DNA from 2 places in the Streptomyces sp. NPDC002403 genome. Region 1 is predicted to be linked to the other one. Evidence: riboswitches for the same ligand, from Rfam matches in the RefSeq annotation. Region 1 holds a riboswitch; the other holds the start of a gene.

Region 1 (7,064 bases):
CGCCGCTGAGGACCGCCAGCAGGTATCCGTTGAGGAAGCCGAACAGCGTCATCGGCGCGTCCGCGACCACCTGTTCGGGCAGGCCGGCCTCACGCATCGCGGTGACCAGCCGCTCCAGCGCGCTGAGGGCCACCGGCGAGGTCTGGGCGCGCGTCGCCAGCAGCGGGAACACCCGGGGGTGCCGGTGGGCCATCTCCCGGTAGCCGTGCGCCGTTCGGCGGGCGATCTCCTCCCAGTCGCGCGACGTGTCGTCCGTCGCGGCGGCCACCTCGGCGAGCACGGCCTCGGAGACCGCGTCCAGCAGCGCCGCCTTGCCCTTGATGTGGTGGTAGATCGACATCGGGTCGACCCCGAGCTCCTCCGCGAGGCGCCGTACCCCGAAGCGCTCCAGGCCGTCGCGGTCGACGAGCGCGACGGCGGCGCCGGCGATGCGTTCGCGGCTGAGCCCCGCCGCGGTGCCCTGTGTTCGTCTGGCCACGTCCTGCTCCCTGCCCCTTCGTACGTCCCGTCCTTTGCTGAACCTACACCGTAGATTGCGTGGTGTGAGGGGGAACCCGCGGTGGAGGGGAACGAGGAGGGGACCGTCATGGCACGCCGGTCCGACCGGGGCCGGGGCGCTCACGGGCGCCCCGGCCGTCGGGCATCCGCCGTCAGGACACGGACAGCTCCGCCCGTACCGTACGGGCAGCGGAGACCAGGTTCTCCAGGGATGCCCTGGTCTCGGGCCAGCCGCGGGTCTTCAGACCGCAGTCGGGGTTGACCCACAGCCGTTCGGCGGGAATGGCCTTCAGGCCCTTGCGGAGAAGGGCGGCGGCCTCGTCCGCACCGGGCACGCGCGGGGAGTGGATGTCGTATACACCGGGTCCGGCTTCGCGCGGGTAGCCGTGCGCGGCGAGTTCGCGGGCGACCTGCATGTGGGAGCGGGCGGCCTCCAGGCTGATGACATCGGCATCGAGGTCGTCGATGGCCTGGACGATGTCGCCGAACTCGGCGTAGCACATGTGGGTGTGGATCTGGGTGTCCGGACGTACTCCGCTGGTGGTGAGACGGAACGAGCCGGTGGCCCATTCCAGGTATGCGGCGCGGTCCGATGCGCGCAGCGGAAGGGTCTCGCGCAGGGCGGGTTCGTCGACCTGGATGACCGATGTGCCACTGGCCTCCAGGTCCCCGACCTCGTCGCGCAGGGCGAGGGCGACCTGCCGGGCGGTGTCGCCGAGCGGCTGGTCGTCGCGGATGAAGGACCAGGCCAGCATGGTGACGGGCCCGGTCAGCATGCCCTTGACCGGACGGTCGGTGAGCGACTGGGCGTACGAGGTCCAGCGCACCGTCATCGGTGCGGGGCGGGAGATGTCGCCGGCCAGGATCGGCGGGCGGACATAGCGGGTGCCGTAGGACTGGACCCAGCCGTGCCGGGTGGCGAGGTAGCCGGTGAGCTGTTCGGCGAAGTACTGGACCATGTCGTTGCGTTCGGGCTCGCCGTGCACCAGGACGTCGATGCCGGCCTTCTCCTGGAAGGCGACGACCTCGCCGATCTCGGCCCTGATCCGCTCCTCGTATCCGGCCGTGTCGATCCGGCCCGCGCGCAGACCGGCACGGGCCGCGCGCAGCTCGTCGGTCTGCGGGAAGGACCCGATGGTGGTCGTGGGCAGCAACGGCAGCCTGAGGTGGGCACGTTGGGCGGCGGCGCGCTCGGTGTACGGCTGGGAGCGGCGGCCGTCGGCGGCGGTGACGGCGGCGGCCCTGGCCCGTACGGCGGGGTCGTGGGTGAGGGGGGAGTGCGCGCGTGAGGCGAGGTCGGCGCGGTTGGCGGTGATCTCGGCGCTGATCGCGCCGGTGCCGCGAGCCAGGCCCTTCGCCAGGGTGACGACCTCGGTGGCCTTCTGCTCGGCGAAGGCGAGCCAGCGAAGGATCCGCGGGTCGATGTCCCTCTCCGGCGCCGTGTCGAGGGGGACGTGCAGCAGGGAGCAGGAGGCGGCCACGTCGACCCGGCCCGCGAGACCGAGGAGTGTGGCGAGGGTGGCCAGCGACTTCTCGTAGTCGTTGATCCAGATGTTGCGGCCGTTGACGACGCCCGCGACGAGCCGCTTGCCGGGCAGCCCGCCGACGGCGGCGAGGTCTGCGAGGTTGCCCGCGGCACCATCGGTGAAGTCCAGCGCCAGGCCGTCGACCGGGGTCTTCGCCAGGACGGGGAGCGCCTCGCCGAGCCGGTCGAAGTAGGTGGCGACGAGCAGCTTGGGCCGGTCGGTCAGGCCGCCGAGTTCACGATAGGCGCGGGCGGCGACGTTCAGTTCGGCCCGCGTCCGGTCCTGGACCAGTGCGGGCTCGTCGAGCTGGACCCACTCCGCCCCGGCGGCACGCAGATCGGCGAGCACCTCCGCGTAGACCGGCAGCAGCCGGTCCAGCAGGGTGAGCGGTTCGAAGCCGGCCGCCACCCCGGGGGCGGGCTTGGCGAGCAGGAGGTACGTGACGGGGCCGACCAGCACGGGGCGGGCGGTGTGCCCGAGTGCGAGGGCCTCCTTCAGCTCGGTGACCTGCTTGGTGGAGTCGGTGGTGAAGACGGTGTCCGGGCCGAGTTCGGGGACGAGGTAGTGGTAGTTGGTGTCGAACCACTTGGTCATCTCCAGCGGCGCCACGTCCTGGGTGCCGCGGGCCATCGCGAAGTACCCGTCGAGCGCGTCGGCGGCGACGGCCGCCCGATGCCGCCGGGGGACGGCGCCGACCATGACACTGGTGTCCAGGACGTGGTCGTAGTACGAGAAGTCGCCGGTGGGCACCTCGTGGACACCGGCGTCCGTCAATCGCCGCCAGTTGGACCGGCGCAGGCCGGCTGCCGTCTCCCGGAGGGCGTCGGCGGTGACCCGGCCCTTCCAGTAGCCCTCGACGGCCTTCTTCAGTTCCCGGTCCGGGCCCTGACGGGGGTAGCCGTACACGGTGGCGCGTGCGGTCGCGGGTTCTGCTGTCACGGAAATCTCCTTCGCGAGATGACTCCTTGAGATCCCGGTGAGGGGACACGGACGCGAAGGAATGACGAACCGGACGGATCCCCCGCACGCCATGTGCGCGGTCCTCCGACCGATATGCACGCCGACCCGCCCACGAGGTCACCGGGATATCCGCACACGAGGGGTCGCGTGCGGGCAACAGGCAGGTCTTCGGACTCGCGGGCACATCTGCCGGGGCAGATTCCTACTGGCCGTCGCTTCCCGGATCCGACCGGATCCAGTGCGTATGACGGCGGTCGTTCCCGCTCACCGCTGCGGGGCAGTCCCGGATTCCCACCGGGTTCCCTCTTACGACGCGCCTGTCTGGCGGACAGGGCGAACCAGCTGCACAGGCCAGACTAGAGGGTGAACCGGTCCCGGGGGCACCGCTGTTCACATCCCGGAACGTGACACCCGGGCGGACTTCGGGGCTGCCCCGGGGCGGGGGCGCCCGCGGGACCGCCCCCGCCGCTGGGGACGTCCCGGGCCGCCTCCGCCCCGGGGCGCGGTTCAGGACTTGGGGGAGAAGCGCAGTCGCGTGGCCGCCAGCGCGCCGAGGGCCAGCAGGACGATGGAGACCCACAGGCCGGAGAGGTGGTTGCCGGTGGCGTCCTCGGCGTAGCCCATGATGTACGGGCCGACGAAGCCGCCGGTGATGCCGATGGTGTTGAGCAGTGCCAGGCCGCCGGCGAGAGTCTTGCCCGAGAGCCGGGTGGCGGGGAAGTTGAACAGCAGGGGCTGGACGACGAAGAAGGCCAGGCCGGTGAAGCAGAAGCCGAGCAGAGCGATCACCGGACCCGCGACAGCGGCGACGATGAGGCCGGTGAACATCATCAGCAGGCCGACCACCACGAAGTTGCGGGAGCGCCGGGGAGTGGTCGCGCGCGGTGGCACCAGTACGGCACCGACGGCCGCGGTGAGCCAGGGCAGTCCGGTGAGCAGGCCGATGGTGAACGGCGAGAGATCGCCCCAGCCGCCGATGATGCCGGGCAGGAAGTAGACGACCGAGTACAGGGCGACCTGGTGGGTCCAGTTGGCGAAGATGGCCAGCAGCATCTGCTTGTCGCGCAGCACTGTCAGCAGGGACCCGGACCCGGAGCCGTTGCCCGCCGCCTGGGAGCCCTCGGTCTGTTCGCGGGTGACCGCGTCCTGGACCAACCGGGCCTCCTCCGCCGTCAGCCAGGGGGCCTTGGCCGGGCCGTCGGGCAGGAAGCGGTAGATGGCGATCGCCAGGAAGAGGCAGGGGATCCCCTCGATGACGAACATCCACTGCCAGCCGTGCCAGCCGCCGAGCCCGTCCATCTCCATGAGCAGCCCGCCGAGCGGGTTTCCGACGACGCTGGCGATGGAGGCGCCGAGCAGGAGCAGGCCGATGGCCCTGCCGCGGGTCTCGGAGCGGAACCAGTACGTGAAGTAGAGCAGGATGCCCGGCAGCAGCCCGGCCTCGGCGGCACCGAGCAGCAGTCGCATGGCGTAGAAGGACTTCTCGCCCTGGACGAAGGCCATGCACGCGGAGATGACGCCCCAGGTCAGCATGATCCGGGTGATCCACCAGCGGGCGCCCACGCGGTACATGATCAGGTTGCTGGGCACTTCGGAGATCGCGTAGGTGAGGAAGAACAGCCCCGCGCCCAGGCCGTAGGCCGCTGCGGAGATGCCGAGGTCGACCTCCAGGCGTTCCTTGGCCAGGCCGATGTTGGTCCGGTCCAGGAACGACATGATGTAGGCGGCCAGCAGCAGCGGCATCAGCCGCCGGAGATTGCGCTGGTCCAGCTCGCCGAGCGCATCGCGCGGGGATTCGTTCGTTGTGGCCGCACCAGGTGTGCGGGAAGCGCGGATCAAAGACATCGGTGTCCTCTTGGAGTGCTCTGGCAGCCGCCTGACGCGGACTGCGGCCCGGGGGTGGGCGGTGGCGGGCGGTCCGCGGCGGTGACGCCGCGGTCCGCCCGGCCCGCCGGGGTGGGGTCAGACGACGAGCCGGACCGGGTTCTCCACGGCCTCGGTGAAGGCCGCGAGCCAGCGCGCCGCCACGGCGCCGTCGACCGGACGGTGGTCCACGGACAGGACCACGCCGAGCACCTTGGTCGTGGTGACCGCACCGTCGCGGACCACCGCCTCGTCGCGTGCGGCGCCGATGGCCAGGATCGCGGCCTGCGGCGGGTTGATGATGGCGGTGAACTCCTCGACCCCGTACATGCCGAGGTTCGAGACGGTGATCGAGCCGCCTTCGAGGTCGGCGGGGTGCAGCGCACCGGAGCGTGCCTGCTCCGCGTACGCGCGGGTCCGCGTGGCGATCGCCGAAACCGAAAGGTTCTCGATCCCGCGCAGCACCGGGGTCACCAGGCCGGTCTCGGTGGCGATGGCGACCGAGACGTCGACGGTACGGAACCGGCGGACGGCCTCCGGCTGCCACACCGCGTTCATCTCCGGCACCTGGGTGTGCGCCGTGGCGACGGCCTTGATCAGCAGGTCGTTGACCGAGACCTTGACCGGGCTGACGGCGTTGATCCGCTGCCGCAGGGCGAGCAGTTCGTCCACGGCGCAGGTCGCCCGCAGATAGAAGTGCGGGGTGTGCTGCTTGCTCTCCGTCAGGCGCCTGGCGATGGCCCGGCGCATGCGGGTGTGCGGGACGTCCTCGTGGTCGCCGGTACCGGCGGGGGTCGCCCGGGGAGCCGGAGACACGGACGGGGCCGGGGTGGAGTCCTTCGCCGGTGTGTGCCGGGCCGCGACCGCGGCATCGACGTCACGCCTGACGACGCGGCCGCCGGGCCCGGTGCCGGTGAGGGCGCCGATGTCGAGGCCCGCCTCCCGGGCCAGCCTGCGGGCCAGCGGACTGCTGAAGACGCGCCCGCCGCGACCCGGCGCACCGGAAGCCGGGGCGGCCGCGGGCGGTGCCACCGGCTCCTCCGGTACGTCCCGGCGCACCGCCTTCGGGGCCGCGCCGGACGTGCTGACGCCGAGCCCGGCCAGCAGCGCGTCGAGGTCACCCGGCTGCTCGCCGACGGCGCCGAGCACGGCGATCGGGTCGCCGACCTCGATCTCGACGCCCGCCTCGTACAACGCCTTGAGCAGGACGCCGTCCTGCTCGGCGGCGACGTCCACCTCGGCCTTGTCGGTCTCGATGGAGACGAGCGCGTCGTCCTTGGTGAACGACGCGCCCTCCGCCACCTGCCAGGCGGACAGCACGGCCGTTGCGGCATCGGCGGCCACGGCGGGCATTCGGAACAGTTCTGCCATGATCAACCCTCCTGGGTGTTCTCTCGTACGGGGAGGGTCAGTTCCCGGTGACCCGCTGGAGCGCGGCCACGACCTCTTCGGTCCGTGCGATGGCCGCCCGCTCCAGCACCTTGCTGATGCTGGGTGAGGATTCGCCGGCCTGGACGCGCTCCACCGGCTGGTCGAGCCAGTCGAAGTAGCGGCGCTGGATCTCGTCGGACAGCCAGCCGCCGTAGGAGGTGCCGATGGGGCCCTGCTCGGCGATGAGCACGTTGTTGGTCTTGCGGATGCTCTCGCCGAGGGTGTCCCAGTCGAGACTGGCGCGGTCCAGCCAGCGCAGGTCGATGACCTCGGCGTCCAGGCCCAGCTGCTCGACGGCGTCCAGCACGTGGTTGGTCATCGCGAGGTAGGTCACGACGGTGATCCGCGATCCGGTGCGGCGCACGGCCGCCCTGCCCACGGGCAGGCAGTAGTCGAAGTCGTCCACCGGGCCCGGACCGACCGAGCCGTACAGGTCGGTGTGCTCCAGTACGACGACCGGGTCCTTGCACGTCAGCGCGGCGTTCATCAGGCCGACGTAGTCGAAGGGTGTGGACGGGGCGACGATCCGCCAGCCGGGGGCCGTGGCGAGGATTCCGGCCGGGTCCATGGAGTGCTGGGAGCCGTAGCCGGTGCCCATCGCGACCTTGCTGCGCAGGACGAGCGGGACGCCGGTGCCCTGTCCGTCGCCGCCGAACATGTGCCGGGCCTTGCCGATCTGGTTGAAGATCTGGTCGGCCGCGACCCACATGAAGTCGGCGTACATGAACTCCACCACCGGCTTGTACCGGCCGTCGAGCGCAATGCCGCCGGCGAGCCCGGCGAAGG
Region 2 (7,064 bases), on a different contig from region 1:
GGGTCGATGGCTGGACGGAGTCGGACGCGATCCGGGGACGGTCCATGAAGGAGGAGGTCAAGTGAGCGACACCTACTACGAGTTCGGCACGGCTGCCGACCGCTGGGACCGTGCGCAGATGTTCTTCGAGGCGAAGGAGTACATGTCGGCGGCCCGGATCCTGGAGGGGCTGGTCGAGGAGGTCCCGGAGCAGGTGTCGCCGCGTCTGCTGCTGGCCCGGACCTACTACCACTCGGCCCGGCTCGCGAAGGCCGAGGCGGAGCTGCGGGCGGTGCTGGAGCGCGACCCGGTGGAGCACTACGCGCGGCTGATGCTCGGGCGCACCCTTGAGCGCCAGGGCCGGAGCGCGGAGGCGGCCGGTCATCTGCGGATGGCGGCGGCGTTCTCCGGCGACTTCGGCTCCGGCTCCGGCTCCGGCTCCGGCTCCGACCAGGGCTCCGGCCCGCGTTCCGGCCGGGCGGTCTCCCGGGAGCCTTCGGCCGGGTGAGCCCCGGGCCGACCGGCAGCGCGTCCGGCCGGGTCCCTCTCGGACCCGGCCGGGCCGTTCAATTCGGATGCCGGCCACCCGCCCCCCGTGATACTTCACTCACTCATGACCGACCTCGGAACTCCTCGCCTCCTGCTCCACCTGATGAATGCCACCGATGCCCTGCGGGTGATGACCGGCACGCCGGGAGACGGCGCGCACTGGGCGCCCGGCTACCCGTCCCCGGGCGAGAGGGCCGCGGCCGAGCGCTTCCTCGACACCTGTGCGAGGAACGGTGATCCCAGCCCCTTCGGCTCGTACGAGATACGGCGCCGCGAGGACGGACAGGTGATCGGAGGGATGGGATTCCACGGCGCGCCGGACGAGAACGGGCACGTCACGATCGGCTACGGCCTCGTCCCCTCGGCCCAGGGGCTGGGTTACGCCTCCGAGGCCCTGCGCGCCCTGCTGCGGTTCGCCCGCGATCAGGGCGTGGGCTGCGTGCACGGTGACACCGATCTGGACAACATCGCGTCCCAGCGGGTCATGGAGGCCGTCGGCATGCACCTGGTGGGGGAGGACGAGAAGTTGAAGTACTACCGGATCGACTGGGGCCGGCAGGCCGAGGAGTGAACCGGCCCAACGGCTGGACCCCGCCGGGTGCCGGCTCCCGGCGGGGTCCAGGTCGTCGGACGGCCCGCATGCGGCGCGCCGGTCAGCCGGCCGCCGTGGCCGCCCGTTCCGCGCCGCTGTTCCCGGCCGTGACGGTGCCGGCTCCCGGTGCGAGAAGCCATTCCGTCAGATGACCGAAGACCAGGCCGAAGGTCACCCAGAGGGTGGCCTGCACGGCGAGGGTGCTCAGCCGGAACTCCCACAGCAGGGTGGCCGGGAAGTCCTTGCCGACCTCGTTGAACGAGGGCAGGAACGCGTAGGCGAGGCCGATCACCAGGACGTATCCGGCGGACGCCGCGATCGTCGCGTTCCAGTTGCCCAGACGGGGAGCCAGCCGTCTGCCGAGCATGACCGCGGCGACGGCCAGCAGCACGCTCAGGGCCACCATCAGGAAGAACAGAGCGGTACGCCGGCCGATGGTGTCGGGGTTGCCGACGGCCGGCGGGTTGGCCGGGTACTTCAGGAACGGCACGACGTACACCGTCAGCAGCGCCGCGCCCGCGATCAGTGCGGCCGTGGCCCGTGGGCCGAACCTGCCGATCCGGCCGAGGGCGTAGCAGAAGACAAGGGCGGCGATGCCGCCGATCGCCACACCGAAGACCAGCACACCGGTGGCGAGGCCGGCGGTGGACTGCATGGTGCGGCTGACCAGCTCCTCGCCGCCGTCGTGGTGATGACTGTGCGACTCCTCCAGGGCGATGGCCGCGTCCACACGCGACTCACCGAGGAAGAAGGCGACGAGCAGGGCGAGCACACCCGCGACGAGGCCGGCCAGCATGCCGCGCACGAGCAGGGCTCTGACAGATATGGAGTTCATGGGGCTTCCCCTGGATCGGACGGTACGTCAGTGGCAGGGGAAACCGAGGAGGTGGCGGCCGTCGTGGACCCACTCGTGGACACCTTCGCCGGAGATGACCGCGGTGGCGCCCTGCTCGGCGCCGACGAAGTACAGCAGTACGAGCATGAGGATGCCGAAGAAGACCGCCCAGGGGGCAATGGCCTTCAGGGAGATGGGGGTGATCGCCGGTACGGCGGTGGTGGCGGGGGCAGCGGTCTGTGCCATGGCAGAACCTCCTGAGGGAACACGCGTCCCGATCGTGGTGCCTGAGACGTGGGTGCTGGGTCTGACTTCCCGCACAGGTACGGGTTCACAGTGGCGCGACCGTGCCGGATTCTCACCGGACTTCCGTCACACCCACGTCATGTTGGCCGTGACCATACCGCTTGGGGACAGGTGCCGCCATGGTGCCGGCAACCGGGCCGGCCGGCCCTGATGCCATGGTGGGCACGGAGGGGCCGGAGTTCAGGGAGTTGACTGGGTCATGGCAGTACAGGTGATGTTGATCTCACCGGCGCTCAACGCCGCGCTGCGCGAGGCGCGCTTCGACGGCGACGCACCGCTCGACGCGGCCGGGGTCCGCCGGGCCCGGGCCGCCGCGGCGGCGGTGCCCGGGGCCGACCGGCTGCTGCGCGGACCGTCCGGGCGGTGCGCCGCGACCGCCGAGGCGCTGGGGCTGTGCGCCGAGGCCGAACCGGCTGTCCGTGGCTGGGACATGGGCCGGTGGAGCGGTCGACGGCTTGCCGCGGTGAGCGCGGCCGAGCCGGAGGGTGTGTCGGCCTGGCTGACCGATCCTTCGGCGGCTCCCCACGGCGGCGAGTCGCTGCTGGAGCTCTGCGCCCGGGCCGGGCGCTGGCTGGAGACACTGGCGTCCACCGAGGAGGTGGCGGGCGCGGAGGGTCGCCGCGTGCTGGGCGTCGTGGAGCCGGCGGTGGTGCGGGCCGTGATCGTGGGGGCGCTCGACCTGCCGCCGGAGGCGTTCTGGCGGCTGGATGTCGCCCCGCTGACGCTGACCGGACTCAGCGGGCGGTCCGGCCGGTGGAACCTGCGGTGCGGACAACCGCTGTCCCCGGCGCCGGCCGAATGATCCCGTCCGATCGTGTACGGACCCGCCGTTGGATCCAAGAACTGTGGTCCGTACCAAGGTCTTGACACGGTGTTGCTTCACTTCTTAAATCGCATACAGAACCAAGACCTCTCCCTGCTCCCCCCACAGCGGCCGCTTGTCAGTTTCATGACAATTACCGGCCGCTCCGTTCCGCACGGGAAGGACCCCCATGACCTCCCCCCATCTCCCCCGGCGCCTGCTCACGGCCGCGCTCTGCACACTCTCCGCGCTCGCCCTCGTCCCGGCCTCCTCCGGCCTCGCGGCCGGGGTGCCCGCACCCGGGCCGCGTACCGCCACGACGACGGCGGCCGCGACCTTCACCGACGACTTCGACGGCCCCGCGGGCTCCGCCGTGGACGGCGCCAAGTGGCAGATCGAGACCGGTGACAACGTCAACAACCACGAACGGCAGTACTACACGGCCGGGAACCGCAACGCGGCACTCGACGGCCAGGGCCATCTGGTCATCACCGCGCGCCGCGAGAACCCGAACAACTACCAGTGCTGGTACGGGACGTGCGAGTACACCTCGGCACGGCTGAACACCTCCGGCCGGTTCACCCAGACGTACGGGCACGTCGAGGCGAGGATGAAGGTGCCGCGCGGCCAGGGCATGTGGCCGGCGTTCTGGATGCTGGGCGACGACATCGGCCAGGTCGGCTGGCCGAACTCGGGCGAGATCGACGTCATGGAGAACGTGGGTTTCGAACCGTCCACGGTCCACGGCACGTTGCACGGCCCGGGCTACTCCGGCTCCGGCGGCATCGGCGCCGCGTACACCCTGCCCGGCGGCCAGGCGTTCGCCGACGACTTCCACACCTTCGCCGTCGACTGGGCACCCGGCTCGGTGACCTGGTCGGTGGACGGCAACGTCTACCAGCGCCGTACGCCCGCCGATCTGGGCGGCAACGCCTGGGTGTTCGACAAGCCCTTCTTCCTGATCCTCAACCTCGCGGTCGGCGGCTACTGGCCCGGTGACCCCGACGGCAGCACCGCCTTCCCGCAGCAGCTCGTCGTCGACCACGTGCGGGTCACCACCAGCGATCTCCGGCCGCCGGCCTGACCGTACCCCGCACCCCGGGCCGCCTGCCCTGCCGGTGAGTCCCGGTCACAGCATCCGCAACGACTGGTTGCGGCCGCCCCGCCCGCCGAGGATGGCGACCGACTCGGGGAGGTGGCGGGAATGACAGCCGAACGTGTGGTGGCCGGGGACGATCCGATGCTGCGGTTCCGCGGAGCGGTGTCGTTGCAGCACGGGCCGGGCTGGGTCGCGCCCTGGCGGGTGCCCCACCGGGAGGCGGAGCTGCATCTGCCGGAGGGTGGCATCGGCCGGGCCGCGATGCCCGCCGGGGTCCGGATCACACTGCGGACCGACAGCCGCGAGCTCGGCTGCCGCTACCGGGCCGATCCCGCACCACGGCTCAACGGGCCGCAGGAGCAACCCCGTCTGGACGTGGTGCGGGAGGGCAGGATCACCGACACCGTGGAACTGCGGTGCGACGGGAAGGACGCCGAGTTCCTGGTGTCCGGACTGCCGGGGCGGATGACCACCGTCGAGCTCTGGCTCCCCACGTACCACCAGTTCCGGCTGTGTGCCCTCGTCGTCGACGGGGAGGCGAACGTCGCGTACGACGACCGCGAACGCCCGCGCTGGGTCCACTACGGGAGCTCCATATCGCAGGGCAGGGGCGCCCGTTCACCCGCCGGGGCCTGGCCCGCGCTGGTGGCCGGGCGCGCCGGTCTCGATCTGACGTCCATCGCGCTCGGCGCGGCGTGCTGTCTCCAGCCGATGACGGCCCGGCTCATGCGGGACCTGCCCGCCGACCTGCTCACGGCCTGCGTCGGCATCAACATCCAGGCGCTCGGCAGCCACAGCCCGGCCGCCTTCAGCTCCGCACTGGTCGGTTTCGTGGCAACGGTCCGCGAGCGGCATCCGACGACACCGTTCGCCCTGATGTCGACGATCATCGCGCCGGACCGCGAGACGGTCCCCGGGCCCTCCGGTCTGACCGTCCGGGACTGCCGCACCCGCACCCGCGAGGCCGTCGGACTGCTGCGCAGGCACGGCGACATCGATCTCCACTACATCGACGGGCTCGATGTCTTCGGCCCGCGCGAGGCCGGACTGCTCCTGGAGCCCGAGGGGCTGGACCGGCTGCATCCGGGGCCCGCCGGGCATCCCGTCTTCGCCGAACGGTTCCTGGCGGCACTGCGCCGCAGCCTGTGTGTGCCAGTACCAGCATGAATCGGGATCTGGCTGCCGGCTGCCCGCAGCGGAACGATCGCCTCGTCAGACGCCGTCCGGCGAGAGGAATGCCGTGCCCGAGTCCACCCCACCCGTCGCCGACGGGACACCGCCCGCCCAGTCGCCGCCCGCCCGGGTGCCGTGGGTGACGTACACGGGTGTGTATCTGCTGTTGTTCCTGATCGGCACCGAGACGTTCCTGGTCTCGCCGCTGCTGCCGACCATCGCCGGTTCGGTCGGGGTCTCCGTGGCCGCCGCGGCGAGCACTGTCACCGCGTACACGCTGGTGTACGCCCTGACCGCGCCGTTCCTCGGCGCGGTGTCCGACCGGTTCGGCCGGCGTCCGACCGTTCTCGCGGGAACGCTGCTGTTCCTGCTGGGCAATGCCCTCGCGGCGGTGGCCGGGAATCTCACCGTGCTCGTCGTGGCCCGGGTGCTGGGGGCCCTGGGCGCGGCGCTGGCCGGGCCCTCGATCTGGGCCCATATCGCGGAGACGGCACCGGCGCCGGTCCGGGGCCGGGCCGTCGGGCTCGGGATGGCGCTCTTCTCCGCCGGTCAGGTGCTGGGCGTTCCCGCGGGCAGCTTCCTGGCCGGCTGGGGCGGCTGGCGGGCCTCGTTCTGGGCGTTGACCGCGCTGACCGCGGCGTCGGCGCCCCTGCTGCTCGCCCAGATCAAGGACCGGCCGGGCAAGGAGGCCGAGGCGGCGCCGCTTCGGTTCGCCGCGGTGTTCTCGGTCTGGCGCGACGGCGTGCTGCGGCACACCCTGATCGTCGTCTTCCTGCTGCAGGCCGCGAACCTCGGGGCGTACACCTTCCTCGGCTCGGCGCTCCACGACCGGTTCGGGCTCTCCGTCAACGAGCTGGGGCTGCTGGGCATTCTGGTCGGGGCGGGCAGTGCGCTCGGTTCGCTGGCCGCGGGCCGGATCGGGGACCGGGCGCGCGAGCGCGGCTCAGGTGACGCCTTGTGGATTCCGGTGTGGTGCCTGGTGCTGGGCGGTGCGGCGGTGCTGGCCGCGCTCGGGGCGAACTCGCTGCTGGCGTACGCGGCGGTGCTGGTGTGGTTCTTCGCGAGCGGTGCCTTCGGAACGCTCGTCCAGACACTGCTGGTGTCCTCGCGACCGGAGCTGGGGGCGACGTCCAGTTCCTGGAACAGCGCGACGCTGTACGCGGGTACGGCGGTCGGTGTCGCGGTGGCGGGTACCTTCGCGCACGCGGACACCGGCGCCGCGGTCGTCGGCGGCGGTCTCGCGGTGCTGGCCGGGCTGACCGCGCTGCCGCTGGTGGGCCGGCTGCGCCCGGTGCCGGCAGAGGGGGTCGCGCGGGCGGATTCCGCGCCGGCCGGTACCGGCACGAAGGAGGCGGCGGCCGATGGGCGTTCCTGACACCGGGCGCAACCGCGCCCTCCCGCTCGACGGGCTCCGCGCCGTGGCAGCCCTGCTGGTGATCGCCCTGCATGTGGGCATCTACACCGGCCAGGTCGCCTCCAGTTGGCTCGGCATCGGCGAGGCCGGGCCGCTCGGGCCGGTCATCTCCCGCTTCACGGTGGGGGTGCCGATCTTCTTCGTACTGTCCGGGCTGCTGCTGTACCGCCCCTTCGCCGACGCGGCCCGGAAGGGCGGTCCGCGTCCCTCCACCGTCCGCTATCTCCGCCACCGGGCGGTGCGCATCCTGCCCGCCTACTGGCTGGTCGCGCTGGTGTCGCTCGGGTGGTTCGGGCGGGACACCCTCGGTGCGCT

Evidence for each region. Region 1 has a riboswitch for cobalamin ahead of metE (5-methyltetrahydropteroyltriglutamate--homocysteine S-methyltransferase). Riboswitches for the same ligand answer to the same signal wherever they lie in the genome.
Region 2: it holds a riboswitch for cobalamin, as region 1 does, so the genes downstream of both, ACWCPY_RS05525 (CbtB domain-containing protein) here and metE (5-methyltetrahydropteroyltriglutamate--homocysteine S-methyltransferase) in region 1, are expected to answer to the same signal.

The regions. Positions count from the first base shown of each region.
Region 1 is NZ_JBSFBQ010000009.1:149,982-157,045, reverse strand. It holds gene ACWCPY_RS13765 (TetR/AcrR family transcriptional regulator) at 1-478, opposite strand, end outside; gene metE (5-methyltetrahydropteroyltriglutamate--homocysteine S-methyltransferase) at 651-2,963, opposite strand; cobalamin riboswitch at 3,127-3,342, opposite strand; gene ACWCPY_RS13755 (MFS transporter) at 3,492-4,829, opposite strand; gene ACWCPY_RS13750 (2-oxo acid dehydrogenase subunit E2) at 4,947-6,218, opposite strand; gene ACWCPY_RS13745 (alpha-ketoacid dehydrogenase subunit alpha/beta) at 6,256-7,064, opposite strand, start outside.
Region 2 is NZ_JBSFBQ010000003.1:193,697-200,760, reverse strand. It holds partial or broken gene ACWCPY_RS05540 (tetratricopeptide repeat protein) at 62-409, shown strand; gene ACWCPY_RS05535 (GNAT family N-acetyltransferase) at 593-1,099, shown strand; gene ACWCPY_RS05530 (CbtA family protein) at 1,182-1,955, opposite strand; gene ACWCPY_RS05525 (CbtB domain-containing protein) at 1,983-2,201, opposite strand; adenosylcobalamin (AdoCbl) riboswitch at 2,205-2,353, opposite strand; gene ACWCPY_RS05520 (histidine phosphatase family protein) at 2,461-3,063, shown strand; partial or broken gene ACWCPY_RS05515 (glycoside hydrolase family 16 protein) at 3,254-4,129, shown strand; gene ACWCPY_RS05510 (GDSL-type esterase/lipase family protein) at 4,268-5,329, shown strand; gene ACWCPY_RS05505 (MFS transporter) at 5,403-6,710, shown strand; gene ACWCPY_RS05500 (acyltransferase family protein) at 6,697-7,064, shown strand, end outside.